One region of the Ruminococcus hominis genome, then DNA from elsewhere that is predicted to be linked to it. Evidence: a T-box and tRNA genes for the amino acid it is inferred to sense, from the RefSeq annotation. Region 1 holds a T-box; the other holds one or more tRNA genes.
What was found. A T-box is a leader RNA that pairs with one kind of tRNA and senses whether it is charged. The one in region 1 lies ahead of tyrS (tyrosine--tRNA ligase), so its partner is inferred to be a tRNA-Tyr.
Positions count from the first base shown of each region.

Region 2: it has a tRNA-Tyr gene. The T-box ahead of tyrS (tyrosine--tRNA ligase) is inferred to sense a tRNA for this amino acid. The anticodon was not compared.

Region 1 is NZ_JACOPE010000001.1:673,414-689,459, reverse strand. It holds gene fliB (flagellin lysine-N-methylase) at 1-943, opposite strand, end outside; gene H8S40_RS03035 (M18 family aminopeptidase) at 1,021-2,349, opposite strand; gene H8S40_RS03030 (endonuclease III domain-containing protein) at 2,426-3,061, opposite strand; gene H8S40_RS03025 (SGNH/GDSL hydrolase family protein) at 3,093-4,193, opposite strand; gene H8S40_RS03020 (4'-phosphopantetheinyl transferase family protein) at 4,204-4,851, opposite strand; gene H8S40_RS03015 (YkgJ family cysteine cluster protein) at 4,858-5,517, opposite strand; gene H8S40_RS03010 (hypothetical protein) at 5,529-5,771, opposite strand; gene H8S40_RS03005 (alpha-amylase family glycosyl hydrolase) at 5,980-7,290, shown strand; gene tyrS (tyrosine--tRNA ligase) at 7,425-8,648, opposite strand; T-box leader at 8,759-9,032, opposite strand; gene H8S40_RS02995 (iron-containing alcohol dehydrogenase) at 9,208-9,627, opposite strand; gene H8S40_RS02990 (pyridoxal phosphate-dependent aminotransferase) at 9,627-10,805, opposite strand; gene H8S40_RS02985 (MerR family transcriptional regulator) at 10,949-11,788, shown strand; gene H8S40_RS02980 (FAD-binding oxidoreductase) at 11,900-13,294, opposite strand; gene H8S40_RS02975 (electron transfer flavoprotein subunit alpha/FixB family protein) at 13,291-14,484, opposite strand; gene H8S40_RS02970 (electron transfer flavoprotein subunit beta/FixA family protein) at 14,547-15,335, opposite strand; gene H8S40_RS02965 (MurR/RpiR family transcriptional regulator) at 15,443-16,046, opposite strand, start outside.
Region 2 is NZ_JACOPE010000001.1:17,682-33,727, reverse strand. It holds gene H8S40_RS00175 (ABC transporter ATP-binding protein) at 1-217, shown strand, start outside; gene H8S40_RS00170 (LacI family DNA-binding transcriptional regulator) at 295-1,287, opposite strand; gene uxaC (glucuronate isomerase) at 1,597-3,009, opposite strand; gene H8S40_RS00160 (UxaA family hydrolase) at 3,283-4,764, shown strand; gene H8S40_RS00155 (tagaturonate reductase) at 4,832-6,316, shown strand; gene H8S40_RS00150 (bifunctional 4-hydroxy-2-oxoglutarate aldolase/2-dehydro-3-deoxy-phosphogluconate aldolase) at 6,367-7,011, shown strand; gene H8S40_RS00145 (sugar kinase) at 7,011-8,039, shown strand; gene rsmI (16S rRNA (cytidine(1402)-2'-O)-methyltransferase) at 8,155-8,994, opposite strand; gene H8S40_RS00135 (tRNA1(Val) (adenine(37)-N6)-methyltransferase) at 9,007-9,720, opposite strand; gene H8S40_RS00130 (PSP1 domain-containing protein) at 9,710-10,615, opposite strand; gene holB (DNA polymerase III subunit delta') at 10,620-11,615, opposite strand; gene H8S40_RS00120 (guanylate kinase) at 11,755-12,351, opposite strand; gene H8S40_RS00115 (aminotransferase class I/II-fold pyridoxal phosphate-dependent enzyme) at 12,549-14,054, opposite strand; tRNA gene H8S40_RS00110 (tRNA-Lys) at 14,122-14,194, opposite strand; tRNA gene H8S40_RS00105 (tRNA-Phe) at 14,223-14,295, opposite strand; tRNA gene H8S40_RS00100 (tRNA-Met) at 14,317-14,390, opposite strand; tRNA gene H8S40_RS00095 (tRNA-Thr) at 14,418-14,490, opposite strand; tRNA gene H8S40_RS00090 (tRNA-Tyr) at 14,522-14,603, opposite strand; tRNA gene H8S40_RS00085 (tRNA-Val) at 14,620-14,692, opposite strand; tRNA gene H8S40_RS00080 (tRNA-Asp) at 14,699-14,772, opposite strand; rRNA gene H8S40_RS00075 (23S ribosomal RNA) at 14,845-16,046, opposite strand, start outside.

The DNA.
Region 1 (16,046 bases):
CATTTACCAAAATGCGTTCATCATAAACAGCTCCACAAAAATATGTGTAAATAAAATACACCATCAATTGTTCGCACTGAATGTTCCAGTCCCACTGATACTCTGTCTGAATCCACTCGCTAAATTCATCCATAATCTCTGCATACACATCTTCACCTTTTCCAAACAGGCGGACTTGTGCCTCTTGAAGAAGCATATCCCACTCTTCTTTCAAAAGCTCCAATTGATATAAATCTTCTATCACTCTATGTGCAAACTGATATTGTGCTTTTATATTTTTTCTATATCTATCAACTTTTCTGCCAGCCGATGAAAAATATGCCTGCTTGCGATAATTTTCAATTACATCTCCGCAGCCGAACAACTCATCTGCATCAATGCGATTTTGCATATCATAGGCCAGCCCAAGGCATAAAACGATTCTATTTTCAATCGACAATTTCCGATTCTGCAGCAACTCGATCATCAGCTCTCTGGCATCCACTAACTGGGAATAGAGAAATGGTGAAAAATCGTCCCATTCTTCCTCTTCTTCTGTTTCACGATATTGAAATTTCACCTTTTCTTTCCTTGAAAGCAGCAGCTTTGCGACTTCCGGACAGGAAAGCGACAGGGACGCCTCTCTTACATTTTCAAATTCTTCCATATGTCTTGGATACTGTCTGCATGTTCTGCATAAGCTTTTTTCTCCAAGATTCAAATACATATCACACAAATTTTCTTCTGTTAAAAAAGCACATCTTTTTTCTTTATCTTGTTTAAATGTTTTTTGAAGCCAGTGTATGGAACGGTGAAGTTTCTTTTTGTACGCACTTTTTTCGCCTCGATATTTTTTCATCGATGCAGAATCAATTACAATCTGCCAGCCGGCACAGCAAGTATCTTCGCATTGTTCCGCTGTACATGTAAATTCTTTATAATAATCCGGTCTTGTATATAACATTTTATCCTAACCTCTATGTTATTCTTTGTTGAAAAATATTCTTCTTCGAACATCAAATTTCAATTCATTTCCCTGCATTATTGCAGCTCGTACACTCCATATTCCGTCTCTACACACGATGTTTCAAAAAATGTTTTTGCCGCCTCTACAAGATATCCTGTATCTTTTATTCCCGCAGTCTCATATGGTGAATGCATTGCCAGCTGTGGGAGTCCGATATCAACACTGTTCACAGCCACCTGATTACCGGAAATATTTCCAAGCGTAGAACCTCCCAGTATATCTGAACGATTATGGAAAACCTGTGTCGGAACATTTGCCTTTTCACAGATTTGTTTAAATACAGCAAATGCCATTCCGTCTGTTGTATATTTTTGATTTGCACTGATTTTAATCACAACACCTTCGTTTAACAACGGACGGTTTGTCGGGCAGGCTTTATCTGCATAATTTGGATGTACGGCATGTGCATTATCTGCTGACACCATAAAACTTGATGCAAGTAATCTGTGGTAGTCGCTGTCATTTCCTTCCAGGCTCTCATTGATTCTATACAACGTATCATATAAAAATGTAGATGCTGCTCCTTGCTTTGTTTCGCTTCCGACTTCTTCATTATCATAGACACAATGAACCGGTATACTGTTCTTTGTCTCTGCCTGCAAAAATCCTTTTAACGAAGCAAATGCACACTGTAAGTCATCCAGTCGTCCAATTGATAAAAATTCCTGGTTTGCACCCCATATACTTCCGTTCTGGCGATTGTACAAATACAAATCATTGCCTATGATTTGCTCTTTTTCCACCCCGGCTTCATCCGCGATCATCTGTGCAAATTCACCCTCTTCACCTGACATTGAAAATAATGGCAGCATATCTTTCTGTACATTATATTGATAGTTGTTATTTGCATCACGATTCATATGAATGGCGAGATTTGGAATCATCAAAAGATCGCGGTCTATCGAAACCAGCTTGCTCACAAGCCTATTTCCTTCCTTTATGATTACTCGGCCGGCAACCGACAGCGGTCTGTCAAACCATGGTGCACAGAGCATCCCGCCATATTTTTCTACGTTCAATTTCACATATGCCTGTTCCACCTTCATTTCCGGATTTTCTTTAATACGAAATGTTGGTGAATCGCTATGGCTTGCCATAATCTGAAATCCCTGTGGTTTTGTTTCTGGTATGCGAAATGCAATGATTGCTGAGCTATTTCGAATTACATAATATTTTTCTTTGCTCTGCAATTCCCATTTTTTTCCTTCCAGCAATTGCTGATAGCCTTCTTTATCCAATCTGTTTTTCATCTGTTCTACAGCATGAAATGCAGTTGGACTTTTTTCTATAAACTCAAATAATTCTTTTGTTATTTCAATGTCTTTTTCGTTTACTGCTTTCATTTCCTTTTAATTCGCCCTTCTATTAAATTTAACGTGTCCTTTATACCAAACTGTCTCATCTAACTATTCCGAAATCTTAAACACCTTTTTTCTTGCAAATATCTTCGAGACAACATTTATCACAATGTGGTTTTGTTCGTGCTGTGCAGACTTCCCTCCCATGATATACGAGTCTGTGACAGAAATCGCTTCCTTCTTCCGGCGGAATGATTTTCCATAATGCCATCTCTACTTTCTTTGGTTCCTTTATGCCGTCAACTAATCCAATGCGATTTGTCAGGCGGATGCAATGTGTGTCTGTCACAATTGCCGGTTTTCCATACACATCTCCCATGATCAGATTTGCACTTTTTCTTCCAACTCCCGGAAGTTTCAACAGTTCATCAAAATCATCCGGGACTTTTCCACCGTATTCTTCTTTTATCATCTTCATGCAGGCACTAATATCTCTTGCCTTACTCTTTCCAAGACCACACGGACGCACTATCGCTTCAATGTCCTCTACATCTGCCTCCGCCAATGCATTTACACTTGGATATTTTTCAAACAATCCTTCCACAACCACATTTACTCTTGCATCCGTACATTGTGCAGCCAGGCGCACACTAACAAGTAGTTTCCATGCATCATCATAATCCAATGTACACCCTGCATCTGGATATTCTTTTTTTAAACGTGCGATTACCTCTGCCGCCAATTCTTTTTTTCTCACTTCAATACCCGCCTTTTCTCTTTATCACGTATCACTTTTTACCACTCTGTTTATTTCTTTCTTCATTTTCTGTTTTCTTACGCAATAATGCCATAAGACCAACTGCAACTGCGAGTGATACACAGCTTACCACTGTCTTTCTTCTCTCTTTTTTTTCTTCCAGAGCTTTCTTTTCTGCTTCTTCCTGCTCCTTCTGACGTTTTGCTGCTTTCAGAGCTTCCTGTTTCTCCCGTTCCTGTTCTTCCCGGTATTCTCTTATTGCCTCAAATGGCTCTGAGGTTGCAGTTTCTTCCATCAAATCACATATCAGCTGTTGCCCTTCCTGGTTTGGATGAAGTCCATCTGACTGCACTTTTTCTCCTATACCGGAATCTAACAGCTCCACTACCTTATAATCATAATCATCAGCGTAAGATACAATGATATCATTCATCTTTGAAATCAGACCTTCAACAATACTGTTCAATGTTCCGGGAAGCTCCATGCTTTCTACCGGATTGTAGATTGTTGTAACTATCATCTCGCTATTTGCCGGTCGCATCGAATCAATATTTTCCATTGTAAGCTTCCAATCGTCTTCAAATGAGGTGTAATCCCAATTGCTGATTGCGCTGACTACTTTTACAAGCAGCAGCGGATTTGCCTTAATTCCGTCTTGCAACGCCGCTAAGGCCTGATTTGCCGTTGAAAACTTGGTATTATTGTTCAAAATTTCTTTTGATACCTTTTTAAACTGATTCATAAGATCATTTGCCCCAATCGTCACCGTCACAAAATCAGCTTTTTTTAAAGACTCCTGCACTTGTTTTCTTTTCAAAATAACAGAATTCAGCTTCGTTGTTGTCAATCCGTTCTTTGTATCTTTTGACAGCTCAACATCTTCTCCCGCCATTTCTTCCAAATCATGTGCAATCAATTGCGGATAACTAATAATCTCTGATTCTGGATCTGCACTATATCCATTTGAAATACTGTCTCCCAAAGCGACATACTCTAAAATACCATCATCTTGCATTTCAACTGCTTCTGATTCTTCCGCCACCGCACAAATCGGTGTAGCGATACTGCCCAGCATAGCTGCCGCCATTACTATTCCTAATATTCTTCCTGTTCTCCACTTATGTTGTCTCATTTTTTACACTTCATTTCTTTACGCATAAACATATTGCTGCTTTATATTTTGTTCCTTTTTTATCTGTTATTTCCAACTCTTGAAAATCATATTCTTCTTTATTTATATGTTGTCTTATCTCAACACGTTCTCCTAATTGAAAGCAAAACGAATCCAATGGCAATTTCATTCCAAGACCTGTCACTTTCATAAAACTTTCTTTTAATGTCCACAAACGATAAAATTCTTCACATCGTCTATGTTCATCCTCTATTTTCATCAAATACTCATATTCTTCCGGACAAAAAAAGCGTTCCGCCAATTTTTCTTGCGGTTTTCCGATTTCTTCGATATCACACCCTACTTCCCGGTCTGAAAACACTGCAAAAACCATATTTCCGGAATGTGATAAATTAAAATGAATCTCCGGATATTCTTCCAGATAGGGCTTTCCATTCTCTCCTGTTTTAATTTTCACATTACGCTCGCAAATATTATATTCTCGTAGCCCCCGCTCCAGCAAAACGCCTGCCCCAAGAGATAATCTTTTCGCGTTGTCCACCCGATATGCATCGATTTTCTTCTGCCTGCCCTTTGAAAGCATCGCATAATGTTTCTGAAAGCACTGCGGATCTTCGAATTTTGTAACATCCAACTGATATATTTTCACTTGTTCCATTTTCACTTAAATTCCAAGTGTATTTTTCACTTGCTGAAGCCTTTCATAAAATTCTCCATAGAATTCTTCACTCTCATATGCTGTCTGGTAAAACATTTTCAAAACATATAGATTTAAAATTCTTGTATTCTCTTCATCCAAAGTCTGTATTCCTGCTTCACAATCCAGCAAAAACCGGTGCCAGTCTGCTATGTATTTCTCGTATGCTGACAGATTTGGAATTCCCAGCCATTTTTTAATCTTTACTTTTCCGCGATTTTCTTTTTTACATTCATAAATTTGTAAAAAATATTTGAATCCTTCCTCTTCATAATAACGTCCCAACGGAAATAATCTGCAAATTCCCGGACGAAATTCATGTACGCTGCAACGTCCTTCGGCATTTAAAAATGCACACGCCTCTGTCTGTCCTGCTAATTTTAAATTAGGCAGAATCATACCATCCACTACATTGAGCTCAATATATTCCTCCATGAGTGCCGCAAAATCCAATCCAATCCCTCTTTGCAGACGCCAGATATCCATCGGATCTAATACTATGGAAGTTCCCATCCCATGGCAGCACGCCGAACACCCCTGACAGTCAAAGCAGTCTGCTTTTACCATATCATTTGCTGTATATAATCTTCCATCTGAAATCTCACTCAACTCAACATTCCGTTTCATGTTTTTCTTCCTTATTCATTCATATTTAAATTTTTCAATAACTCGATCAATTCCAAATCTGACTGCTGCACTTTAATATTACTTGTCATGCTTTTGCCTTCCGGTGTGCGCACTGTCATTTCAATAACCATGCCTTCTTTAACACCTTCTGCTCCAACAGCTTTAAAAAACGGCATTACTCTTGGGTGATTTGCGTTAAATGTTTTTAATGCTGACTGTAATTTCATCATTGTTCCAATATTTCCAAAATTCATGATTTTTTCGCCTTTCTTATTTCAATTTTACAACTCTTTTTCATGCATTTTATTTTGCCCTTTCCTTTAGAAAATGTCAAGCCGAAGCCTTTCACTGAAAAATCATATTTTTTAAATTTCCTCTATATTTTTTATCACTTTTTACCAATTTATGTTATAATAAAAAGGATTTTTACTAGATTTTTAACAACAGGAAGAGGTGTTTTTTATGTGGGCTTATAATGAAACTTTTTATCAAATATATCCGATTGGATTTTGCGGTGCGCCGGTGCATAATGATGGGGTGACTGTTCCGAGGATCAAGAAGATTGGTGAATGGAGCGAATACCTTGAGACATTAGGTATCGGTTCTATTATTTTAAATCCTATATTTGAATCTGATAACCATGGTTATGATACTCGCGATTTTAAGAAAATAGACTGTCGTCTCGGAACAAACGATGATTTTAAAGAAGTTTGTCAGACACTTCATGAGCATCATGTAAAGATTATGCTGGATGGCGTATTTAACCATGTCGGACGCGGCTTCTGGGCATTTCAGGATGTACAGGAGAAAAAATGGGATTCTCCTTATAAAGACTGGTTCCACATCAGCTTTGACGGAAACAGCTGTTATAATGATGGCTTCTGGTATGAAGGATGGGAAGGACATTTTGAACTGGTAAAATTAAACTTACAGAATCCTGCAGTCGTAGATTATCTGTTAGACTGTGTTCGTTTCTGGATTGAAGAATTCGATATTGACGGACTACGTCTCGATGTTGCTTATAGTCTGGATCACAATTTCATGCGTCGTTTACGCCATTTCTGTGAAGAATTAAAACCGGGATTTGCATTGATTGGAGAAGTGCTCTTTGGTGATTACAATATTATTGTAAATGATGAGATGCTTCACAGTTGTACAAACTATGAATGTTATAAAGGCATTTACTCTAGTTTTAACAGCATGAACATGTTTGAGATTGCACATTCGCTGAACCGTCAGTACGGTCCTGAGCAGTGGTGTATTTATCGAGGAAAGCATCTTATGAACTTTGTTGACAACCACGATGTTACTCGTATTGCCAGCATTCTCACAAACAAGAATCATTTACCACTGACTTATGGTATTTTATTTGGTATGCCTGGCATTCCATGTATCTACTATGGAAGTGAATGGGGCGAAGAAGGTGTCAAAGCCCCGGATAATGATTATGCACTTCGTCCATGTTTCGATGCTCCGAAACCAAATGAATTGACTGAGCTTATCGAAAAGCTCATTGTAATCCGCCGTGAAAGCGATGCACTTTGTAATGGTGGATACCACAATGTCGTTCTTACAAATCACCAGCTTGTCTTTGAACGCCGCAGCGACAGCGAACGGGTTCTTGTTGCGATCAACGCCGGGGATTGTGACTTTACTGCCGGAAATGGTGAGTTGAATGGAGATTATACTGAATTGATCACAGGTGAAACCGGAAACCTGTCAGGATCACTCAATATGCCGGCTTATAGTATTCAGTATTTGAAGATGAACTAAGGGGAGAGACCAACGGGGACGGGGAGACCAATGGGGGACGGAGTTTTCTGGCTTTTTGTTAACAAAAAGCCAGAAAACTCCGTCCCCCATTGGTCTCCCCGTCCCCGTTGGTCTGCCCCCGTTTGGCACTAGTTCTATTTCACAACTACTTTACGGAAATTTTTCTTTCCTTTTTTCAGGACAATTCCTTCTCCTGCAAATTTATCTTTTTCAATTGTCGCATAGATATCTGTCACTTTCTCACCATCTACTGCAACTCCGCCCTGCTGTACAGCACGTCTTGCTTCTGATTTTGAAGATACAAGTCCACTCTTAGCAAGCAATGTAAGAATATCAATTGTTCCTTCTGTCAAATCTTCTTCTGTTAATTCTGCTGTTGGCATATCAGCTGCATTTCCCTGGCTGAATAATGCACGGGCGCTTTCCTGTGCACGAACTGCTTCTTCTTCACCATGAACGAGTTTTGTTAATTCAAATGCAAGGATTTCTTTTGCTTTGTTCAACTGGCTTCCTTCCCATGAATCCATTTCATCAATCTGCTCTAACGGAAGGAATGTCAACATACGGATACATTTAAGTACATCAGCATCCGCTACATTTCTCCAATACTGGTAGAAATCGAATGGAGATGTTTTGTTTGGATCAAGCCAAACAGCACCTGACTGTGTTTTTCCCATCTTTTTACCTTCTGAGTTCAGAAGCAGTGTGATTGTCATAGCACTTGCATCTTTACCAAGTTTACGACGAATCAGCTCTGTACCACCGAGCATGTTTGCCCACTGGTCATCTCCACCGAACTGTAGGTTACATCCGTAATTCTGGAATAACTCATAGAAATCGTAGCTCTGCATGATCATGTAGTTAAATTCAAGGAATGTAAGTCCTCTTTCCATACGCTGTTTGTAACACTCATGTGAAAGCATACGGTTTACGCTGAAATGTGCACCTACTTCGCGGAGTACTTCGATGTAATTCAAATCCATCAGCCAGTCAGCATTATTTACCATCAATGCCTTACCTTCTGAGAAATCAATGAATTTACTCATCTGCTCTTTGAAACAGTCACAGTTATGCTGAATCTGCTCCGGTGTCATCATCTGACGCATATCAGATCTTCCTGATGGATCACCGATCATAGCTGTACCGCCACCAATCAATGCGATTGGTTTGTTTCCTGCCATCTGCAGACGTTTCATCAGACATAATGCCATGAAATGTCCGACATGAAGGCTGTCTGCCGTTGGGTCAAATCCGATGTAAAATGTTGCCTTTCCGTTGTTGATCAAATCTGCAATCAGTTCTTCGTCTGTAACCTGTGCGATCAGGCCACGTGCTTGTAATTCTTCGTAAAGTGTCATGTTTGTTCTCCTTTTCTTCTTGTTTTTCTTTTTGAAATATACTGTGCGAAGGGACAAGTTATCTCTTTTTGTCAAATCTTAGCAATAAAAAAATCCCGCCCCTACAATTTCGTAAGGACGAGATATCATTCCCGTGGTACCACCTTTATTCACAACAGATTCACATCTGCTGCCTCAACAGCAACTGCCGTTTCTAAAAAACATTGATTGCCGTGGCATGTTAACGTCTGCCGATCCGTCACAGCCTACTTGCATCCGATCAGGACCCGTTCGGTGTGCAGCTCCAAGAGGTATTCACAATCCATTCCTTCATGCGCCTCTCATCTGCCGGCTGCTTTCTGTATGGGTGTAAAGATTGCTACTTTTTCTTTTCAAAGCCTTTTGATTTTTCATCTGTTTACAAGCCTAACCGATTTGAGGAGCTTTGTCAAGATAGTTTCCACATTTCCTCTGTTTTCCACTTTTTACAGCACCAGGTTCGCAAAGAGTACGATCAACAGAATCTGCCAATGCCTGTTCCCCGTACTCCAGCAACGGCGCATAACACATATTGCTGATTTCACGGCCAAGTGCTGAACTGTATGTCAGTTGATCCACTCGAACGACAAAATGACATTCGAAATATTTTCCGATCGTATCTCCCATTCCCGCCTGCAGATACTGATCCGGCACCTTTTGCAGTATCCAGTGCTTTGCCGCCTCCCATTCCAAAGATCATATCCGCCTGCACTTCTTTCGCCCGCTGTGCAAGGCGATGTATTTTTTCATAAGTACACTCCTGTTCAAACAGCACAATATCCACGATCGCGTATTCGCTTCCTTCTATTGCAGCCTCCAATCGCGCCTTTCCTGCACACAACGCTTTCACGCCGCCAAACAGAAGGATCCGCTTTCCGTATCTTGCACACACATTCGTTACATTGTCATATGCATGCTCTCCAATCGAGTAATTGCAAAAATAAATACTTTCTGTATTCATTATTTCACTAGCTCCTGTAACTTCGCCAAACGGTTCAGTGCCTCATCCATCGTCGATTTTTCTCTCGCAAAATGCAGTCGGATCAAGTTGTTTACTTCTTCTTTGAAGAAACTGGATCCCGGAACTGCTGCCACTCCGATATTCCGAATCATCCATTCACAGAATTCCAGATCTGTATATCCTGCAAACTGTGGCAGATTGAGATATTCCTGAATGTCGATCATCACAAAATAAGTTCCCTGCGGAACATTGTGCTTCAGACCGATCCGATCCAGCCCATCAAGGAAATACGCACGCTTTTCCGTGTAAAGCTCCAGCAGATCATCATAGTATGACTGAGGGAAATTCAATCCTGTCACAGCTGCTTCCTGCAATGGTGCTGCCGCTCCGACAGTCAGGAAATCATGTACCTTCTTCGCTGCCTCAATCACTTCTTCCGGTCCGATCAGATAACCAAGTCTCCAGCCGGTGATGGAATATGTTTTGGAAAGAGAATTACATGTAATCGTATGCTCATACATTCCCGGCAGGGATGCCATGCAAGTGTGATGATTCGGTGCATACACCATATGCTCATATACTTCATCCGTCACAACAAATCCATCGTATTTCACCGCAAGCTCTCCGATTGCAGTTAATTCTTCTTCTGTAAACACCTTTCCGCACGGATTGGACGGGTTACAGACAATGATTGCCTTCGCCCCCTGACGAAAGCCTTCTTCCACCAAACGGATATCAAATCCATACTCCGGCGGTACGAGTGGAATGTAGATTGGCTCTGCTCCGGAAAGAATCGCATCCGCTCCGTAGTTCTCATAAAACGGAGAGAATACCATCACCTTGTCCCCCGGATTACAGATTGTCATCATCGCACACATCATCGCCTCTGTTCCACCACAAGTCACTACGATTTCTTTCTCCGGGTCAATCTCTCTTCCGATTGCTCCCCCCTGCTTTCTTGCAAGTGCCTCTCTGAAATTCTCCGCACCAAATGTCACGGAATATTGATGTGGTCCTGCATATGCAGCTTTCGCAAGTGCATCCATAATCTCCTTCGGCGGATCAAAATCCGGAAATCCCTGCGATAAATTGATTGCTCCATATTCGTCGCTGATTCTTGTCATTCTGCGGATGGCGGAATCTGTAAATGTTTGAACTCTGTCACTTAATCCTGGCATAATATTACCTCCTCTCTTCGCGATTCCCTGCAAACGGAACCGTCATACTCTCTTTTGTTTTTTTTCTGTATTGATTTACCATAAATCGGCAACTATAATAAAGTATACCGTTACGGTATAGTCAATAGGATAAGCGAATAAATATGCGGAAATTAAACAAACCATGTATAAAAACCGGGAATTTTGCAAAATTATGCAATACAAATAAACGAACTTTGTTCCATTACGATGAAATCGGTCTGTTCTCACCAGTTCTGACTGACGACAAGGGATACCGATATTACACAAAAAGCCAATGTGATGTATTTTTTACAATCACATGTCTGAAAGACATTGGAATGCCTCTGAAAGAGATCAAACAATACATTGATTCCAAAGATCCTGAAAATCTGAAACAATTATTGTTGGAACAGCAGGAAAAAGTACGACTGGAACTGAAGCATCTGAAACGAATCGAACAGGTCATCCAGACAAAACTGGAATTACTTGAGATTGGCGAACGCCTTGAATTTGACGGAACTGTCTCATCTGTGACACTGGAGAGCTGTCCGGAAGAATATCTGATCACAAGCCCGGCTCTGAATTCCAGCGACAACACGGAACTCTTTCCGGCACTGTGCCAGCATATCAGCTACTGCTGCCACGAGGACTTGACCACGGAGCATCCTTATGGTGCCATTATCTCAGTCAATGCAGCCCGCCACAATCTCCCGGATACTTATCTCTATTTCTTCACAAAAATCGCATTCCCATCGGAACATCATTCCTGTATGATCAAACCGGCGGGCACTTATGCTGTCTGCTATTTAAAAGGGGATTATTATGACGCTTCTCTGGCGTACCATGCATTGTTCGCCTTTCTTGAAAGCAATGGTCTCACACCAGGAGAATTCTGCTATAAAGAAGCCATATTTGATGAACTGGCCGTGGATGACGAAACGAACTACATCACCCGAATTTCTTTTCCAATTGTGTCTTTTTAATGTATTAGCAATTGTGGGGATTTCTATGTCTTAGACACACTACGTTATCCAAGACAGTAGGAATCCACACAACAAGAACACCTTGGGGAAACGGCGAAGATGCGGCGTAATCTATTCTCCACTAATCACTTTTCCCGGATTCAACAGACCTTTCGGATCAAATACTTGTTTTATTCCACGCATAATCCTTATCTGTTCTTCTCCAATCTGCTCTCTCAAATATTCTTTTTTTGCAAATCCAATTCCATGTTCACCTGAAACAGCACCACCAACTTCCGCAGCCTTTTCATACATCTCTTCAAAAACCTTTTCCAGTTTTTCTTTCCAGACTTGTTCATCTAATTTATCCCTGCATATGTATATATGCAGATTTCCATCACCTGCATGTCCAAAACTTGGAATTCGAATATCATACTTCATTGCAAGTTCATGTGTATACCTGATAAACTCAGCAATTCGATTTCTCGGAACAACAACATCACATTCATCCATTTCTGTCGTTGATGCTTTAATTGCTTCCAAAAATGCCCCTCTTGCGGACCAAACTGCATCTTTTCGTTCTGGAGTATCCACCAAAAAAACATCTAAAGCGCCGTGTTCCAGACAATATCCAGCAACTTTATCATACTCTCTTTCTACTTGGGCTTCTGAATTTCCATCAAATGTCAACAATAAATATGCCGGATTTTTTGTATCTGGGAATTTCTTTCCAAGAAATTCCTCTGCGAAACAGATTACCTCTCGTTCCATAAATTCAATCGCTGTTGGACTGGATTTCAATCGAATAATTTCCGGTACCGCCCCAATTGCATCTTCCATTTTTGCGTATGGAATTAACAGGCTAACACTTTTCTCCGGCAACGGAACTAACTTCAAAATCAACTCTGTAATAATAGCAAGTGTTCCTTCAGATCCTATTAACAGATCTTTCAGACTATACCCCGAACTGTTCTTTACGATTTTTCCTCCCAGATGTTCAATTGTTCCATTTGGTAGTACCACTGTCATTCCACGGACATAATCCCTTGTAACACCATACTTTACTGCTCGCATACCTCCTGCATTCGTACTTACATTCCCACCAATAGTTGCGGATTTTTCTCCTGGATCTGGTGGATACAAAAACTGATGATCTTCTGCATATTTGGCCAATTCCATTAAAAGAACACCTGGTTCAACTGTAACAGTCAGATTCTCTTCATCCAATTCCAGAATATGATTCATCATCGTTGTTTCCAACATAATTCCACCTTTAATAGCAACTGCTGCACCAACCAGACCTGTTCCTGATCCTCTCACCACAACCGGAATCTCCTGTTCATATGCATATTTCATAATCGCGGCAATTTCCTCTGTAGACAATACCTTAATCAGAATATCCGGATATCCTGATACTCCCCCCAATTCATCATGACTATAGTCTTCACCTATTTCTTCTCCAATCCATACACGAGAAGAATCTACTATTTTTTTTAAAAAGGATAGCTGTTCATTTGTCAGACTCATTTTGTACCTCCTTTCAGCTGTGCTAAAAGCTGCGGAAGAATCTCATATAAGTCTCCCACAAAACAATAATGCGCTACATCAAATATACTTGCATTTTTATCCTGATTAATTGCAACGATACACTCTGCACCTTTCATTCCCGCAACAAACTGTACTGATCCAGAAATGCCAATTGTGATAATCAATTTTGGCTTTACAGTTCTTCCACTCAGGCCAATCTGTCTCTTGGGATCAAACCACCCCGCTTCAATTAACGGACGAGTACACGCCATCTGCGCCCCCAATTTATCTGCAAATTCCTGAACCAGTGTCAAATCATTCTGACTTTGCAAACCTCTTCCAACAGCTACAATTACGTCTGCTTCCGCAATATCAATCGTCTTTGGCTTTTCGATTTTCTTCTCCAACTGAACCTTTGACTGCATCTTTTCTTCAGTCAATACCATTTTTTCAATGTGTCCTGACACCTCATCTGTTCTTTTGGGTGCCGAAAACACTTTATACCGCACTGTACAAAACTGTGGCCGAGAATTCGGGGTAATAATCTGCGCCATAATATTTCCGCCAAATGCTGGTCGAATCTGTACAAGATCTGTATTATCCTTCATTTCCAACACCGTACAATCAGCTGTTAATCCTGTATGAAATCTTGCCGCTGCTCTCGGAGCAAGTGAACGTCCCTTCACCGTAGCACCAAACATCATCACGGAAGGATGAACTTTTTCCACAAAATCCCCCACCACATTTGCATAAGAATCAACTTGATATTCTTGCAACAGTTCTGCATCATAACAATATACACAGTCTACTCCATAATGTCTCAATTCTTCTGTTGCATCTTCTAGCCCACACCCAACTAACAATGCATATACAGGATGCGCATTTACCTTCGCTAGTTCTCTTGCTTTTCCTAGCAGTTCATACACAACCGGATGTATCTTCCCATCTTCCCATTCTGCAAATACAGCAATCCCATTCCAAAGACTTTTATCTATTTCTTCTACTTCCTCTTCTTCATAAGTTACAACTCCTGAGACTCCGTTCTTTACACATAACTTACACATTTTACATCCTGCACCGATTTCCAATTTTCCTTCGTTATAAGAAATCGCATGGAACGGACAAATCTCACACATTTTTTCTGCAATTTCAGGAGTTACTGACTCTTGATGAACTTTTAAAAATCCCATTTCATTTCCTCCATCACATTTCGTTATGTTCAACGCAATAAATGCGTAGCCCCAACAAATTCTTACACAAATTTTTTCTCATGAAGTAATCCAAACAATACATTCCCTAATTCTGACGCATCACCTTCATAACGTTGACTCGACATATTTTTTTCCGGTGGAAAAATGCGTTCTACCTGAGTTGGAGACCCCGCCAAACCATAATGCTTTTTATCCTTATCTGCGAAATCAGCAAGTGTAATTGTCTCTATTTCCAATTCTCTTTTTTCCAATTTTCTTTTATATGATGGAAGTCTCGGAGTATTCGCATCCTTCTCAATTGTCAAAAGACACGGCATTGCCAACCGTAGTTCTCTTTGGTAATTCTCTTGATTTTCTAAAACAATAATATCATTTTTCTCTACTGCAACTACTTGTTCTACATTTGCCACATGCACCATATGCAGACATTCTGCCATCTCTGGTCCAACTTGTGCAGTATCCCCATCTGTTGTCTGTTTTCCGCAGATAATCAAATCATATTGACCTGCCTTTTGAACTCCTTGGCTTAACGTATAACTCGTTGCAACAACATCGGCCCCTGCAAAACTGCGATCACTGATTAGAATTCCTTTGTCAGCCCCCATATAAACTGCCTCTTTTAACACTGCTGCGGCCTGCCCGGGCCCCATAGAAATCACATCAACGTTTCCTCCATACATCTCCCGAAGTGATAATGCTTGTTCAATCGCAAACAAATCAAACGGATTCATTTTTGATTCTACTCCATCCCGTTTCAAAACTCCGGTTTCCTCATCCACTTCAACCATTGTTGTTCCCGGAACCTGCTTAATACAAACAAGAATTTTCATGTTTTTCCTCCTACACTACACTTTTACCTGCTTTTTGGGTATACAAAAAACACCTCACCATATGTTTGTCTATGCCTGAGGTATCTTTTGCTCTTTTCCCAATCGATCTAATACATCTTATCGATAATTGACTGAGATGTTTTTTGATTGTTTTCGTAACTATCATCGTATGTCTTACGATAAAATTCTATGTATAGCACATCCATAATAAACATCTGACTCATTACTGCTGTCGTTGAGCCACCTTGCAGTGGTCCTTCATTCGCACCACAAAGCAGAACAACATCAACATAATTCGTCAGTGGTGACTTTTTATGTTTGGTAATTCCTGCTACATACGCTCCTTTGCTCTTCGCCAGTTTTGCAAAAAGAAGAGAATCCTTTGTGGATCCTGAATAGGACACCACAATTGCAACATCATCTGGCTCGAGTGTAGATGCCACCATCGTCTGCATATGTGAATCTGTAAAGCAGTACACCTTGTTGGAAATACGCAAGAACTTATTTGTGAAAGACATCGCCATCACCTGACTTGCACCAACACCGAAGAAGAAAATCCGTTTTGCACTTATCATCTTATCGACTAATGCCTCAATAGTATCTTCGTTAAGCAGTGCATTCGTTTCCATCAATACACTCATATTTGAATTTAATAATTTTTGAACCATCATCGAAAAAGAATCTTCCATTCCAATATTTCCGTTTAATGTC
Region 2 (16,046 bases), 660 kb from region 1:
TTGCCGTGCCACTGTCTGCCATCCAAAAGTTTTACTTGTAGATGAAGATTTCGCTCACGGCAGCGACGAACTTCGTGCTGATATGCTACAGGATATTCAAAGAATCAATAAAGAACTAAATCTGACCGTGCTTTACGTCACCAACAACTATGAAGAGGCAACCAGCCTCGATGGAAAACTTATATTGATGAAGGATGGACAGATTACCAATCAGTAGACCAAAGAGACCATTGGGGACGGAGTTTTCCGGCTTTTTTCTACAAAAAAAGCCGGAAAACTCCGTCCCCAATGGTCCTAAAAATCTGTTGTGCACCGCTTCACGATCTCGCACGGCACAACTACATTTTTCTCAATCTCTTCCTGCTTCTCCAGAAGGCTGATCATATGATCTACGGTTGTCTTGCAAAGTACGTTAAGTTTACTGTCCACGGAAGTCAGCTCTGGTTCGCTGCTGATTGCCATAATAGAATCATTATATCCGCTGATCGACAATTCTTCCGGAACGGAAATAGCTTTTACTTTGGCATACTTCACTGCTCCGATAGCCATCGCATCCTCTGTTGCAAGTACTCCGTCAAACTCCAGCGTTCTACTGTATTCCAAAAGAAGATTCTTCGTATATTCGATATCATTCTTCGTGCGGAATTTCAGCTCGCCTCTGATTGGATATCCTGCGTCTGCGAGTGCAGCCTCATACCCTTTCATTTTCTGACGTCCACTGAAGGAATCCGAATCATACATAAAGAGGATTCTCTCTCTTCCTCTGCGGATCATGGATTTTGTCACCTCATAAGTTGCCTGATAATCATCTGCACATGCACAATATATATTGTCTCCTCTGACACGCCCATTAATCATAAAAACAGGAGTTTTTTTTGCTGCTTCCCGGATATAATCCGTATCATACTCATCTTTTCCATTTCCTGCATAAGTAGAACCGACAAGTACCAGAGTATCAATTCTTTTTGACAAAAGCATATTCACATAATTTTGTTTTTCTTCCTGACCAAAACCGCTGCATCCTAAAATACAGTCATATCCATAACTATGTAAACTACTCTCAAGATACGCAACCGCTTTCGCCATATAACTATCTGCAATATTCGGACAAATAATTCCTACTGTTTTCATTGAATCAAGTCCAAGTCCTCTCGCGAAGACATTCGGCGTGTAATCATTTTCCTTCATTACAGCCAATACTTTTTGTTTTGTTTTTTCGCTGACTCTCGGACTTCCATTTACCACTCTGGATACGGTCGCAATGGATACACCTGAAAGTTTTGCTATATCATATATATTAATTGCCGTGTCCTCTCTTTCTATTTTCTGTCATCCGTAAATGGTATCCTCATATGTAAACGTCGCAACAGTTTTATCTCAGTCGAGAAGACTCCCACCTCTTTCAGGTGGTGAGTAACAGCAAATTTGTCTCAGTGGGAGTCCAATCTCCGACTGAGATAAACGCTCCGCGAGGATGCGCAGTGATTCTGTAAAGAATGTGTCAGCTTATGCTGCCCAGAATCACGCGCCAAGTCTCGCGGATGCTCGACTTGAACTTTCAAAATAGACACCACGCCTAAATTTATTATAATTTAATTATTCAGAAATATCAAATCCGAAATATTTGACTGCATTATTATAAGAAATTCCTTTTACAATCTGCTCAAGCACTTTATAATCTGCCGGATATTCTCCGTTCTCAACCCATCCTCCAATCAGTTCGCAGAGAATTCTTCTGAAATACTCATGTCTTGTGTAAGACAAGAAACTTCTGGAATCTGTAAGCATTCCTACAAAGTTAGACAAAAGCCCTAAGTTTGCAAGAGATGTCATCTGAGCGATCATACCAGTCTTGTGATCGTTGAACCACCATGCACTTCCCTGCTGGATCTTTCCTGCTGCCTCTGTTCCCTGGAAACATCCAAGAATTGTTCCAATTGCTTCATTGTCACAAGGATTCAACGAATACAAGATTGTCTTCGGAAGTTCATCTGTTGCGATCAAAGAATTCAGGAAATCCGCTGTCTGTGCACTTGGAGCATAATTGTTGATACAATCGAATCCTGTATCCGGTCCAAGCTTTGCATACATCAGTGCATTATTATCACGTTTACATCCATAATGAATCTGCATTACCCAATTTCTCTTATGATAAGCTCTTGCAACAAACTGCATAAATGCCATCTTAAATTTCATTTCTTCTTCTCTTGTGATACTTTCACCTGCCAATGCTTTTTTGAAAATCGCATCAACTTCCTCTTCTGTAGCAGGTGCGTACATTACATACTCCAACGCATGGTCTGATACAGAGCAGCCCATAGAAGCAAAGAAATCCATTCTGTTCAAAATAGCTTCTTTCATAGTAGCAAAATCTTTTACTTCGATTCCGCTTACTTCCGAAAGAGTTTTCATATAATCTGCATATTCTGGTTTTTCCAGATTCATAGCTTTATCCGGACGCCATGCTGGAAGTACCTGAACTTCAAAAGTATCATCCTCTGCCAGTTTTTTATGCCATTCCAGCGAATCTACCGGATCATCTGTAGTACAAATTAATTTCACATTTGACTGACGGATCAGATTTCTTACAGACATTCCATCTTCCTGTAATTTTGCATTACACAGATTCCAGACTTCTTCTGCTGTCTCTCCGCACAAATGTCCTGTATATCCGAAATATCTCTGCAACTCTAAATGACTCCAATGATACAGAGGGTTTCCGATTGCCTTTTCAAGAGTCTCTGCCCATTTCTGGAATTTTTCACGGTCGCTTGCACCGCCTGTAATATAATATTCATCCACTCCATTTGAGCGCATCTGACGCCATTTGTAATGATCTCCGCCAAGCCATACCTGTGTAATATTTTCAAACTTTCTATCTTCTGCTATTTCCTGTGGGTTAATATGGCAGTGATAGTCTACAATTGGCATATTCTCTGCATACTCGTGAAAAAGTTTCTGTGATGTTTCTGAAGATAATAAAAAGTCTTTATCCATAAATGCTTTCATGTTTGTTTTCTCCTATTTCGTCTCTGTTTTTGTAAGCTCTTACACAGACAGCTATAGTATACTCTTTCCAATTGCATAATGCAAACATTTTCCCTTTATTTTTCCACAATATTTTCCTTCTATTTTTGTCTCTTTTTCACAAATCCACTTGTTTTTTCCATTTTGATATTGACCTTTTTCCTATTTCGTTATACTTTATATGTAAGCTCTTACATATTTGTGAGTAATTGCATTTAACAGTTCTAAAATATTGAAAGGAGGACTAATTAACCTTTGAAACCATTTATTAAAATCCATCCTGCTGATACAGTCGCAGTTGCACTGTCTCCTTTAAAGAAAGGAACAGAAATTCAAATCGACGATCAGATAATAGTATTAACAGAAGACATCCCTCAGGGACACAAATTTGCTTTAACAAACATCACCGAAGGGGACTCAATCATTAAATATGGAAATTCCATCGGAGTTGCTAAAACTGACATCACGAAAGGTTCCTGGATCCATACTCATAACATGAAAACAGGACTCGGAGATCTTCTTACTTATACATATAACAAAGAAACAGCTCCACTTGCTGAAAAAGAATCCCGTTTCTTCAATGGATACAGAAGAAATGACGGACGTGCCGGAGTCCGCAATGAGGTCTGGATTATTCCGACTGTCGGATGCGTAAACAACGTAGCTCAGGCAATTGAAAAAGGCTCTCAGGCATTTGTAACTGATAATGTAGAAGGAGTCATTGCCTTTACTCATCCTTATGGATGTTCCCAGATGGGCGATGATCAGGATCACACTCGCCAGATTCTGGCTGATCTTGTCAACCATCCAAACGCAGGAGGCGTTCTTGTTCTCGGACTTGGATGTGAAAACAGCAACATTGACGAATTAAAGAAACATATCGGAGAATACGATCCTAAGCGTGTCCGTTTCCTTGTTGCTCAGGAATGTGAAGATGAAATTGCAGACGGAATCGAAGTTGTACGTGAACTTGCCGCTTATGCAAATCAATTCAAAAGAGAACCTATCAGCTGCAGCGAGCTTGTGATTGGTATGAAATGTGGAGGTTCCGACGGACTTTCCGGCATCACAGCCAACCCAACTGTCGGTGGATTCTCTGACAGACTGATTGCAATGGGAGGCTCTACAATCCTCACTGAGGTTCCAGAGATGTTTGGTGCTGAGACATTGCTGATGAATCGTTGTGAAGACAAAGCACTCTTTGATAAGACAGTAACTCTCATTAATGACTTTAAAGAATATTTCAAACGTCACGGACAAACCATTTACGAAAATCCATCCCCTGGAAATAAAAAAGGTGGAATTTCTACGTTGGAAGACAAATCTCTCGGATGCACACAGAAATCTGGTACTGCTGCCGTTAAAGGTGTGCTTGCTTATGGAGAACCTGTATGTACAAAAGGGTTAAACCTTTTAAGTGCCCCTGGAAATGATCTTGTTGCCGCGACTGCCCTGGCTGCTTCCGGAGCACACATTGTCCTTTTCACAACAGGACGCGGAACACCATTTGCCTGTCCGGTACCAACCGTAAAGATTTCTTCCAATAATCTTCTTGCTCAGAAAAAGAAGAACTGGATTGATTTTAACTGTGGTGTTCTCGTTGATGATACACCGGCTGATGAGCTTGCAGACCAACTGCTTGATTTCGTCATTGATATTGCATCCGGTAAGAAATCAAAATCTGAAGAAGCAGGATTCCACGACATGGCAATTTTTAAACAAGGCGTAACACTCTAAAAACACAAAAAACAAATATTCAAGTCGAGTATTTTTTAACACTCTTTATTGAAAGGATATAATAATCATGAAAAAACTTTCTTACGAAACATTAAAAGAACAAAATTATTCAGGATATCTTCTCGAGGATGCTCCTGAACGTGTACTCCAGTTTGGTGAAGGAAATTTCCTTCGTGCATTTGTTGACTATTTCATCGACGTTATGAATGAAAAAGCTGGATTTAATTCCAAGGTTGTCCTCTGCCAGCCAATCAGATCCGGACTTTCTGATATGATAAATGAACAGGAAGGACTTTACACTCTCTTCTTAAGAGGTTTTCAGGACGGACAGGAAGTAAACAAAAAACGTGTGATTTCATGCGTTAGCCGCTGCCTGAACCCATATAGTGATTTCGAAGCTGTTCTTGAATGTGCTTCTAATCCTGATTTAAGATTTATCACATGCAATACAACAGAGGCTGGAATCGCATACGATCCTTCCTGCCAGTTTACAGATACTCCTGCCAATTCTTATCCTGGAAAACTGACTCAGTTCTTATATCGTCGTTTCCAGAAATTTGGTCAGGAAGAAGGAAAAGGATTCATCATTCTTTCATGTGAGCTGATTGATGACAATGGAAAAGAGCTTGAAAAATGCGTACTGAAGTATGCTGAGCAGTGGAATCTCGGTGAAGATTTTATTGCATGGATCAAAAAAGAAAATACTTTCTGTTCTACATTAGTTGACCGTATCGTTACAGGGTATCCTAGAAATGAAGCAGATGCAATCTGCGAAGAACTCGGATACAAAGACAACTTAATTGATACAGGTGAGATTTTCGGATTCTGGGTAATTGAAGGTCCTCAGTCTATCAAAGATGAGTTCCCTGTAGATAAAGCAGAACTTCCTATCTTGATCACAGATAACCATAAACCTTACAAACAGCGTAAAGTCCGTATCTTAAACGGAGCTCACACTTCCTTTGTTCTCGGTGCTTACCTTGCAGGACAGGATATTGTAAGAGATTGTATGCATGATGATGTAATCTGCGGATTCATGAACAAAACAATTTATGATGAGATCATCCCTACACTGAATCTTCCAAAAGAAGAATTACTTGATTTTGCATCAGCTGTAACAGAACGTTTCAAAAACCCATTTATCGATCACGCTTTACTTGCAATTTCATTAAACTCTACATCTAAATGGAAAGCTCGTGTAATGCCATCATTAAAAGAGTACATCAAACGCCAGGGTTCTCTTCCTGCTTGCATTACTGCTTCCTTTGCATTTTACATTGCTTTCTTCAATGGTCATACCTTGACAGAAGATGGTCTTGTAGCAAGCAGAAAAGGAAATGATTACACAGTAAAAGATGACAAAAATGTACTGGAATTCTATCTTGCACACAAAGATGATTCCGTAGAAGATCTCGTTCACGCAGTTTGCACAAATACAGATTTCTGGGGCGAAGATCTTACAGCACTGGAAGGATTTGAAGCTGCAGTTTGCAATTATCTGACACAGATTCGTGAAAAAGGTACTTACGAGGTTATGAAATCTCTTCTGTAATATTTTTTAGAAATAACTCATCATCATATATGAAATCAAGGAGATATATTATGAATTCAACATTAGAAAAATTAGAACAGTTTGGTATCGTGCCTGTTGTTGTACTTGATGATGCAAAAGATGCAGCACCTCTTGCAAAAGCACTTTGTGATGGTGGTCTTGCCTGTGCGGAAGTAACTTTCCGCACAGATGCTGCTGAAGAATCTATCCGCATCATGACATCTGAATATCCTGACATGGTTGTTGGAGCCGGTACTGTTCTCACAACCGAACAGGTAGACCGTGCCGTTTCTGCAGGTGCTAAATTCATCGTCAGCCCAGGACTGAATCCAAAAGTTGTAAAATATTGTCTGGAGAAAAATATTCCTGTTACACCTGGAGTTGTTACTCCTAGCGAAATGGAACAGGCTATTGAACTTGGATTAGAAGTAGTTAAATTTTTCCCTGCTGAACCATCCGGCGGACTGGCTATGATCAAAGCTGTCGCAGCACCATACACTATGTTAAGATTCATGCCAACCGGCGGAATAAACCCACAAAACATCACACCTTATCTCCAGTATAATAAAATCATCGCTTGCGGCGGAAGCTGGATGGTAAAAGGAAGTCTTGTTTCTGAAGGAAAATTTAATGAAATTACAGCTCTTACAAAAGAGGCCGTTGAACTTGTTCATTCTGCCCGGGAGGTGAAATAATGGCTAAGGTCGTTACTTTAGGAGAAATTATGCTGAGACTTTCCCCTCCGGGATATCAGCGTTTTGCACAGGCTTCTGATTTTGAAATCAATTACGGCGGTGCTGAAGCCAATGTTGCTGCTTCTTTAGCACAATTTGGAAATGATGCTGCATTCGTATCTAAGATTCCTGCTAACGCAATCGGTGATGCCGCAGTTGCAACAATGAAAAAGCTCGGTGTTGACTGCCGCTACATTGTAAGAGGCGGTAAACGTCTCGGAATTTATTTTCTGGAAAATGGTGCTTCTGTCCGCCCTTCCAGCGTTGTTTATGATCGAGCGGATTCGGCTATTACTCAGGCACTCGCAGAAGAATTCGATTTCGACACTATTTTCGAAAGAGTTGACTTGTTTCATGTATCCGGTATAACTCCTGTTCTTAGCGATACTGCTGCCGAACTTACTATGACAGCTTTAAAGAAAGCAAAAGACCATGGTGTTACAGTATCTTTTGATCTGAACTATCGTGCAAAACTCTGGACAGAAGATGTAGAAGGAAAACAGAAAATGCTTTCTGATATGATGCCTTATGTAGATATTTGCTTTGGAAATGCAAGAGATGCTGCAAAATGTCTTGGTTATACAGAAGGTGATACTGACTTTATTAATGGTGATTACAGCATTTGTGTCGATGAAGAACACATGACAAACGTAATGAAACATTATGGATTTACTCACCTGATCACAACACTCAGAAACAGCATAAGCGCTTCTGATAATGGTTGGTCCGGTGCTATATGTACCAGTTCAGGACTTTATCAGGGAAGCAATTACAATCTTCATATTGTCGACCGTGTTGGCGGCGGAGATTCCTTTGCCTCTGGAGTACTTCATGGAATTCTATCCGATATGGGTGCTGAAAAAGCTCTGGAATTCGGACTTGCTGCCGCAGCAATCAAACACACTATTCCTGGCGATTTAAACTTTATCTCAGAAAATGAAGTTCTTGCACTGATGGATAGTGACGGGGCAGGACGCGTACAGCGCTAGAAACTAGTAGGGACGGGGAACCAGTAGGGACGGAGTTAATGGCTTTTTTTATTAAAAAAGAGCCATTAACTCCGTCCCTACTGGTTCCCCGTCCCCATTGGTTTCCCTCGCTTGTTTATATCAACGTATTATAGATGTCTCTCTTGGACACCCCTCTGTCCTTAGCCACCTTCTTCATAGCTTCTTTCTTATCAATCCCCTGTGAGAGATAATGCTCCATATGTTCTTCAATACTCATTTCTTCCCACTGAGCTTTTTCTTCCTGAGCAATCTGCTCACGGCTTCTTCCTTCGATCACAAGTACGCACTCACCTTTTGGCGGCTGCTCATTATAATATGCACACGCCTCTTCTAATGTCGTCGCAAATGCTGTCTCGTGACGCTTTGTAAGCTCCCTACAGACCGTTATCCGTCGTTCCTTGCCCAATCGTTCACTTAACATCTTTAACGTCTTTAAAAGGCGATGTGGAGCCTCATACATAATAATTGTTCTTGTTTCCCGCTCTATTTCCTGAAGCACCAGCTCTTTTTCCTTCTTATCCGTTGGAAGAAACGCTTCAAAAGCAAATCTTCTTGTCGATAATCCAGATAATGTAAGTGCTGTAATACAGGCTGCTGCCCCCGGAAGCGACGTAACCGAAATTCCAGCTTCATAACACATCTTTACAAGTTCTTCCCCTGGATCTGAAATTCCTGGCGTACCCGCATCTGTAATCAATGCAATGTTCATACCATCCTGCAATTTTTCAACCAGTTTACGACCTTTTTCATATTTGTTATATTCATGGTAGCTCGTCATTGGCGTCTGTATCTCAAAATGATTCAGCAATTTAATACTGTTTCTTGTATCTTCCGCTGCAATCAGATCTACTTCTTTCAACGTCCGTATCACACGAAATGTCATATCTTCCAGATTACCGATCGGTGTTGCACACAGATATAATGTTCCTGACATAATAATTCCTCTCTAATGCTCATACATGATTATCGGCGGCTCAACTGTCACACGCGATTTTCCGCCTCGCAGTCCCTCTATCAAAACCATTGTCGGTTCCTTATCTATATAAGGATGTACAAACTGAATACGTTTCGGCTCAATTCGATACTGGCACATCTTCGCCATAATCTCAGCAAGCCTGAATGGTTTATGAATCATATAAAAACGTCCCTTGCTATCTGCAAGAATCTTTTCACTCTCTCTTAAAATATCATCTAAAGTACAAAGTATCTCATGTCTTGCTATTGTCTTTGCATCGCCCTCATTTTTCAGGCCATGCTGATTTAACATGTAAGGCGGATTCGTAGTGATAACATCAAAAGAGGCAGGCGGAAAAATCGTTGCTGCCTCTTTAATATCTCCTGTTACAATCTCAATCTTATCTTCCAACCGGTTATATGCCACACTTCTTCGTGCCATATCTGCACTCTCTTCCTGAATCTCAAGACCGGTAAAATGACTTCCCTTTGTCTTGCCTTCTAATAGAATTGGCAATATTCCTGTTCCTGTTCCAAGATCCAGCACCCGTTCTCCCGGTTTTACTTTTGCAAAATTAGAAAGAAGTACTGCATCGATTCCAAAACAAAAACGCTTCGGATCTTGTATGATCTCGTAACCTTTTAACTGCAAATCATCCAATCGCTCTCCCGGATACAAATGTACATCCTGATTCTTAATTGTCATCTAACTTGGATGCTCCTTCATTTTTCTCCAATTTGGCAAATTGTTTCATCTCTTCCTTTGAAACCTTTGTTTTTCTTCGTCTCGGTTTAAATTTCAACTCATCAGCAGAATACTCTCGAATCTCTTTCTCATCATTTTCAAGATTTACAATCACCTTAACCTGCTTACGTAAAACACTTAACGAATGCACTACTCCACTTAACTGATCCGGTGTTGTCACCATATCTCCGACTGATGGAAGCTGACTGTTCAACTCTTCATACGTTTCTTCTTCATTTGTCAAACAACACATCAAACGTCCGCAAACACCAGAAATCTTTGTTGGATTAAGTGAAAGATTCTGTTCCTTTGCCATCTTAATTGAAACTGCTGCAAACTCAGATAAATATGTGCTACAGCACAATGGTCTGCCACAGATTCCAATCCCTCCACGGATCTTTGTCTCATCTCTCACACCAATCTGACGCAATTCAATTCTTGTACGGAAAACTGCCGCCAAATCCTTGACAAGCTCTCTAAAATCAATTCTTCCATCTGCTGTAAAATAAAATAATACTTTATTATTATCAAATGTATATTCTACATCAATCAGTTTCATCTGCAAATTGTGCTTGCGAATCTTTTCCAGACAAATTTTAAACGCTTCTTTTTCTTTTTCTTTATTCTTCTCAACCGTTTTTTTATCCTGTTCATTTGCAATACGAATAACAGATTTTAACGGCTGTACGACTTCATCATCGCTCACTTCCTTCGGACCGCTTACAACACGCCCGTATTCTATGCCTCTCGCAGTCTCAACAATGACATATTCTCCCTGCTTTATTTCCAGTTCTCCCGGCGAAAAAAAATATATCTTTCCTGCAGTTCGAAAACGCACACCTATTACTTTTATCATTCTTCTAGTTCTCCTTTATTGTCAGCAGAAGCAATTCCATTGTCAGCTCAAAGTTTACATTTGCATTTAGTCTTGCCTTTGCTTTCTCGATACCCTCCAGTATTACTTCAATACCTTCATAGGAACTTTTACTGGCACGCTGCTTGATATACTTCAGCTGATCTGAAAATACAACCCTGTCCGGATCTTTTGTTGCTTTAAATAATAAAACATCACGATACCAGATTGCAATAATATCCAGATAATCCTGAATCTCCAGCTTATATGACATACAGTTTTTCACCGCAGCCATCAACTCTTCTACCTGCATCTCATCAATATTTCTAAGCAGTCTGATTGCCTCTTCTTTAATCTCATTAAAATATTCAGAAGTTGCAAGTGAAATTGCTTTTCCCATATTCCCCTGTGCAAATGCTACGCAGATATCTGCTTTATAATCTGGAATCTCCAACTGCTCCATAAGATATTTTTTCACCAATTGATCTCTAATATTACGCAATTTCAACATAACACATCGAGAACGTATTGTTGGCAATAATACTTCTGCATTCTGTGTTAAAAGCATGATCACTGCATACTCCGGCGGCTCTTCAATCGTCTTTAATAACGCATTCTGAGCCTGTACACTCATCATATCTGCATCATCAATAATATAAATCTTATATTTACTACTATAAGGTTTTATCACAATATCATTATTTACCTGTTCACGAATATCATCTACACTGATCGTCGTCGGTTTTTCATGAACAACACGGATAATATCCGGCTGGTTACCATTCATTGCCTGTTTACAAGACTGGCATTTTCCACATGCATCTCCGTCTGCCTCTCGGTTCTGGCACTGAAGACTCATTGCAAATAGATTTGCCAGTAGTTTCTTTCCAGACCCTCTTTCTCCGTTGAGTATATAAGCATGGGAGACAGTATCCGATGTCACAGCATTCCCAATGTACTGTATTATATTTTTGTGTCCTACAACGTCTTTAAATCCGCTCATTCTATCACCCACATTCTTTAAATTTATTCCCACAGCCATTCAGCCACTTCGACATTCGTATTATAACATAGTTTTTAAGGGAGTCATACCCGCAAATACGAAAAAGCATTCTTTTATATTCACTATATACTATCTAATTTTACGTAAATCCGTTTTCCTGTATACCAATATAATTACAAATCTCACTTACACATTTTTGAAAATCAAAATTTTGAAAACGCTTTGTAATTCCCGCATCCTGTAAATTTTTCTCCGAAAAGTCCTCTGAATCTGCTAAAAATCTTCTGCACATTTCTGCATATTTAGGTGCTGCCTGCTGTCGCTCTCTTTCCAGAGCCCTGCTTAATCGCAATCCATCCTCTACCTCTACATATAACGGAATCATATTTTCTTTTCCGAAATATTTACACATTTCCTTATAAGACACCAACGTGCCAATCACCAGATAACTATATTGCGACAAATCAACTTGTCCATCGTCTGCCGTAAAATATTTCCAAATTCCATGTTTTGTCTGATAAGCACGCTGCTCAATAACACAACCTCTTTTTTCCAATTCCTGAAGTTTATTTTCATCTACAAAATGATATTCCACCCCATCTTGTTCTCCTTCGCGGATTGGTCTTGTTGTATATAAAATTATATTTTTCAATTCCGGTATTCTTTCTTTTATTTTCTTAAAAAGAGAATCTTTCCCAGATGAGCTTTTTCCCATTAAATAAAAAATCTTTCCCATGCTTTTTCCTCTCTCACTGTTACATACATTATAGTTGTTCTATTTTACTAAATTCAAGTCGAGCAACCGCAAGACTTGGCGTGTGATTCTGGTCAGCGTAAGCTGACACATTCTTTACAGAATCACTGCGCATCCTCGCGGAGCGTTTATCTCAGTGGGAGTCCAATCTCCGACTGAGATAACTACATTTTGGGTACTTACTTTAACACTTCTAATTTACCTTCTTCTTTTGCACCCTCAATATCAAAACCTGCACATTCATACTGTATGAGAATTTTAATTGCTTTGTTTGAAATTTGCTCTCCCGGAACTATAATCGGAATCCCCGGCGGATATAGATAAGCATACTCTGTTGAAATATATCCCACACAATTTTTATATTCTAACGATACCACATTTTCCTTATTCTTTGCTTTTTTTATTGCTTCAGCACTCGGATAAACCTGCTCTAATTCTGGTAATTGATAACTGTGGAGTTTAATGTTTTTTTCACAACTGTCTGTTTTTTTTGAAATGTTATCCACATTATTCGGTTCTTTTTCACCTTTTTTATTGAATAACTCTTTTTTATCTAACTCTTCATCTATTTCATATAAGGCTTTCACCAGTCTATCCATTCCATCCTTCTTATCCCCTATAGAAGTCATAGCCAGTACATAACTTCCTGCTGACAGTTCCATTTCCAAATGATAATTCTTTAATAATATCCGATGCAATTCTTTTCCTGTCATTTTGGTATCTTTCACAGAAATAACTAATTTGGATTTATCATATTCTACCTTGCCGGTCTCTACCAATTTCAAATGTTTCAAATGTCGTAAATTTTTTCTCACATTATCTAAATTTTCTACATAGCTTTGAAAATAAGCATCTCTATAATTTTCCAGCATATCTATACATTCATCTATAGAGGCCATTAATATATAAGATGGACTGCTCGACTGAAGCATATGTAAATACATTCTCACCGATTCTCTATCTACGATTTGTCCATTCATATGTATCAATGCTGTCTGTGTCAAAGAAGGGAGTGTTTTATGTATACTCTGGATTACAATATCGGCACCTTTTTCATTCGCATTTCTTGGAAAATATGGATGAAATCCAAAATGTGCTCCATGAGCTTCATCAACGATCAATGGGATTCCATATTCATGAACAATCTTCGCTATTGTTTCTATATCTGACAAAACACCATCATATGTAGGCGAAACTATCATAACTGCTTTTATTTTATTTTCACAATCAGATTTGTAATTTTCCTCTAACTTCTTCCGAATCTTTTCCGGATCTATTTCTCCATTCAATTCTACTTCCGGATCATAATTAGGATAAATATAATCAACATGCAATTCATTCATGTAAATAGCATGATATACCGATTTGTGGCAATTTCTTGCAACAAGAATCCGATCTCCTTTTTCTGTCGATCCTAAAATAGCACTTAAAATACCGACTGTACTTCCATTTACTAAAAAAGCTGTTTCTTCAGCATGAAAAATCTTTGCCGCTCGTTCCTGTTCTTCTTTTAAAATTTCTTTTGAATGATGAAGGTCATCAAATCCTGTAATTTCTGTAATATCATATGCATATGGAATATCCGCTTTTATAAGCTCTTTATTTCTTTTATGTCCCGGCATATGAAATCCATAATAATCAGAGTCACTGTATTTTTTTAATCTTTTATATAAGGTTTCTGACATTGTTTTTAGCGCTCCTTAAACTTAAATAAAAAAAAATCAACGTCTATTCAACGTTGATCATTTACAATGAGCGTGCGGGGATTCGAACCCCGGACAACTTGATTAAAAGTCAAGTGCTCTACCACCTGAGCTACACGCCCATATTCACAGCTATTATTGCAGTGAAAATGCCCAGAGCCGGAATCGAACCAGCGACACGAGGATTTTCAGTCCTCTGCTCTACCGACTGAGCTATCTGGGCATAAGACTTAAAAGTCTTGAATTGCGGGGGCAGGATTTGAACCTACGACCTTCGGGTTATGAGCCCGACGAGCTTCCAGACTGCTCCACCCCGCGATATGAAGTTAACTCTCAAAAAGAGAAAGCCGATGATCGGACTCGAACCGATAACCTGCTGATTACAAATCAGCTGCTCTGCCAATTGAGCCACATCGGCTTGCATTTGCAAGTCCGATTAAAAATCGGAATGGATGGAGGTGGATTCGAACCACCGAAGCAATTTGCAGCAGATTTACAGTCTGTCCCCTTTGGCCACTCGGGAATCCATCCATATTATTTTTTTAAGTGGGACCTACAGGGCTCGAACCTGTGACCCTCTGCTTGTAAGGCAGATGCTCTCCCAGCTGAGCTAAGATCCCACATAACGACCCAGAAGAGACTCGAACTCTCGACCTCCGCCGTGACAGGGCGGCGCTCTAACCAACTGAGCCACTAGGCCGTATTAAATTGAAGGTTGTACCTTCAAAACTGCATACAAAGTTTTTCATCCATCTTGTTCCTATCACCTGTTCTGGTTATGCCCTCGACCTATTAGTAACAGTCAGCTCCATGTGTTACCACACTTCCACCTCTGCCCTATCTACCTCGTCGTCTTCAAGGGGTCTTACTAACTTGACGTTATGGGATATCTTATCTTGAGGGGGGCTTCACGCTTAGATGCCTTCAGCGTTTATCCCTTCCCGGCTTGGCTACCCTGCCATGCATCTGGCGATGCAACAGGTACACCAGCGGCCAGTCCATCCCGGTCCTCTCGTACTAAGGACAGCTCCTCTCAAATATCCTACGCCCACGCCGGATAGGGACCGAACTGTCTCACGACGTTCTGAACCCAGCTCGCGTACCGCTTTAATGGGCGAACAGCCCAACCCTTGGGACCTACTTCAGCCCCAGGATGCGATGAGCCGACATCGAGGTGCCAAACCACTCCGTCGATGTGAACTCTTGGGAGTGATAAGCCTGTTATCCCCAGGGTAGCTTTTATCCGTTGAGCGATGGCAATCCCACTTTATACCACCGGATCACTAAGTCCTACTTTCGTACCTGCTCCACCCGTCGGTGTCGCAGTCAAGCTCCCTTCTGCCTTTGCACTCTTCGAATGGTTTCCAACCATTCTGAGGGAACCTTTGAGCGCCTCCGATACCCTTTCGGAGGCGACCGCCCCAGTCAAACTCCCCACCTGACATTGTCCCCCAGCCGGATCACGGCTGCTGGTTAGAAACCCAATACTGCAAGGGTGGTATCCCAACATCGACTCCACGGCAACTGGCGTTACCGTATCCTAGTCTCCCACCTATCCTGTACATGCAATATCGAATCCCAGTATCAAGCTGGAGTAAAGCTCCATGGGGTCTTTCCGTCCTGGCGCAGGTAACCAGCATCTTCACTGGTATTTCAATTTCACCGGGTGCATTGTTGAGACAGTGCCCAAATCATTACGCCTTTCGTGCGGGTCGGAACTTACCCGACAAGGAATTTCGCTACCTTAGGACCGTTATAGTTACGGCCGCCGTTTACTGGGGCTTAAGTTCAAAGCTTCGCTTGCGCTAACCTCTCCCCTTAACCTTCCAGCACCGGGCAGGCGTCAGCCCATATACCTCACCTTTCGGTTTTGCATAGACCTGTGTTTTTGCTAAACAGTTGCTTGGGCCAATTCTCTGCGGCCATTCGCATGGCACTCCTTCTCCCGAAGTTACGGAGTCATTTTGCCGAGTT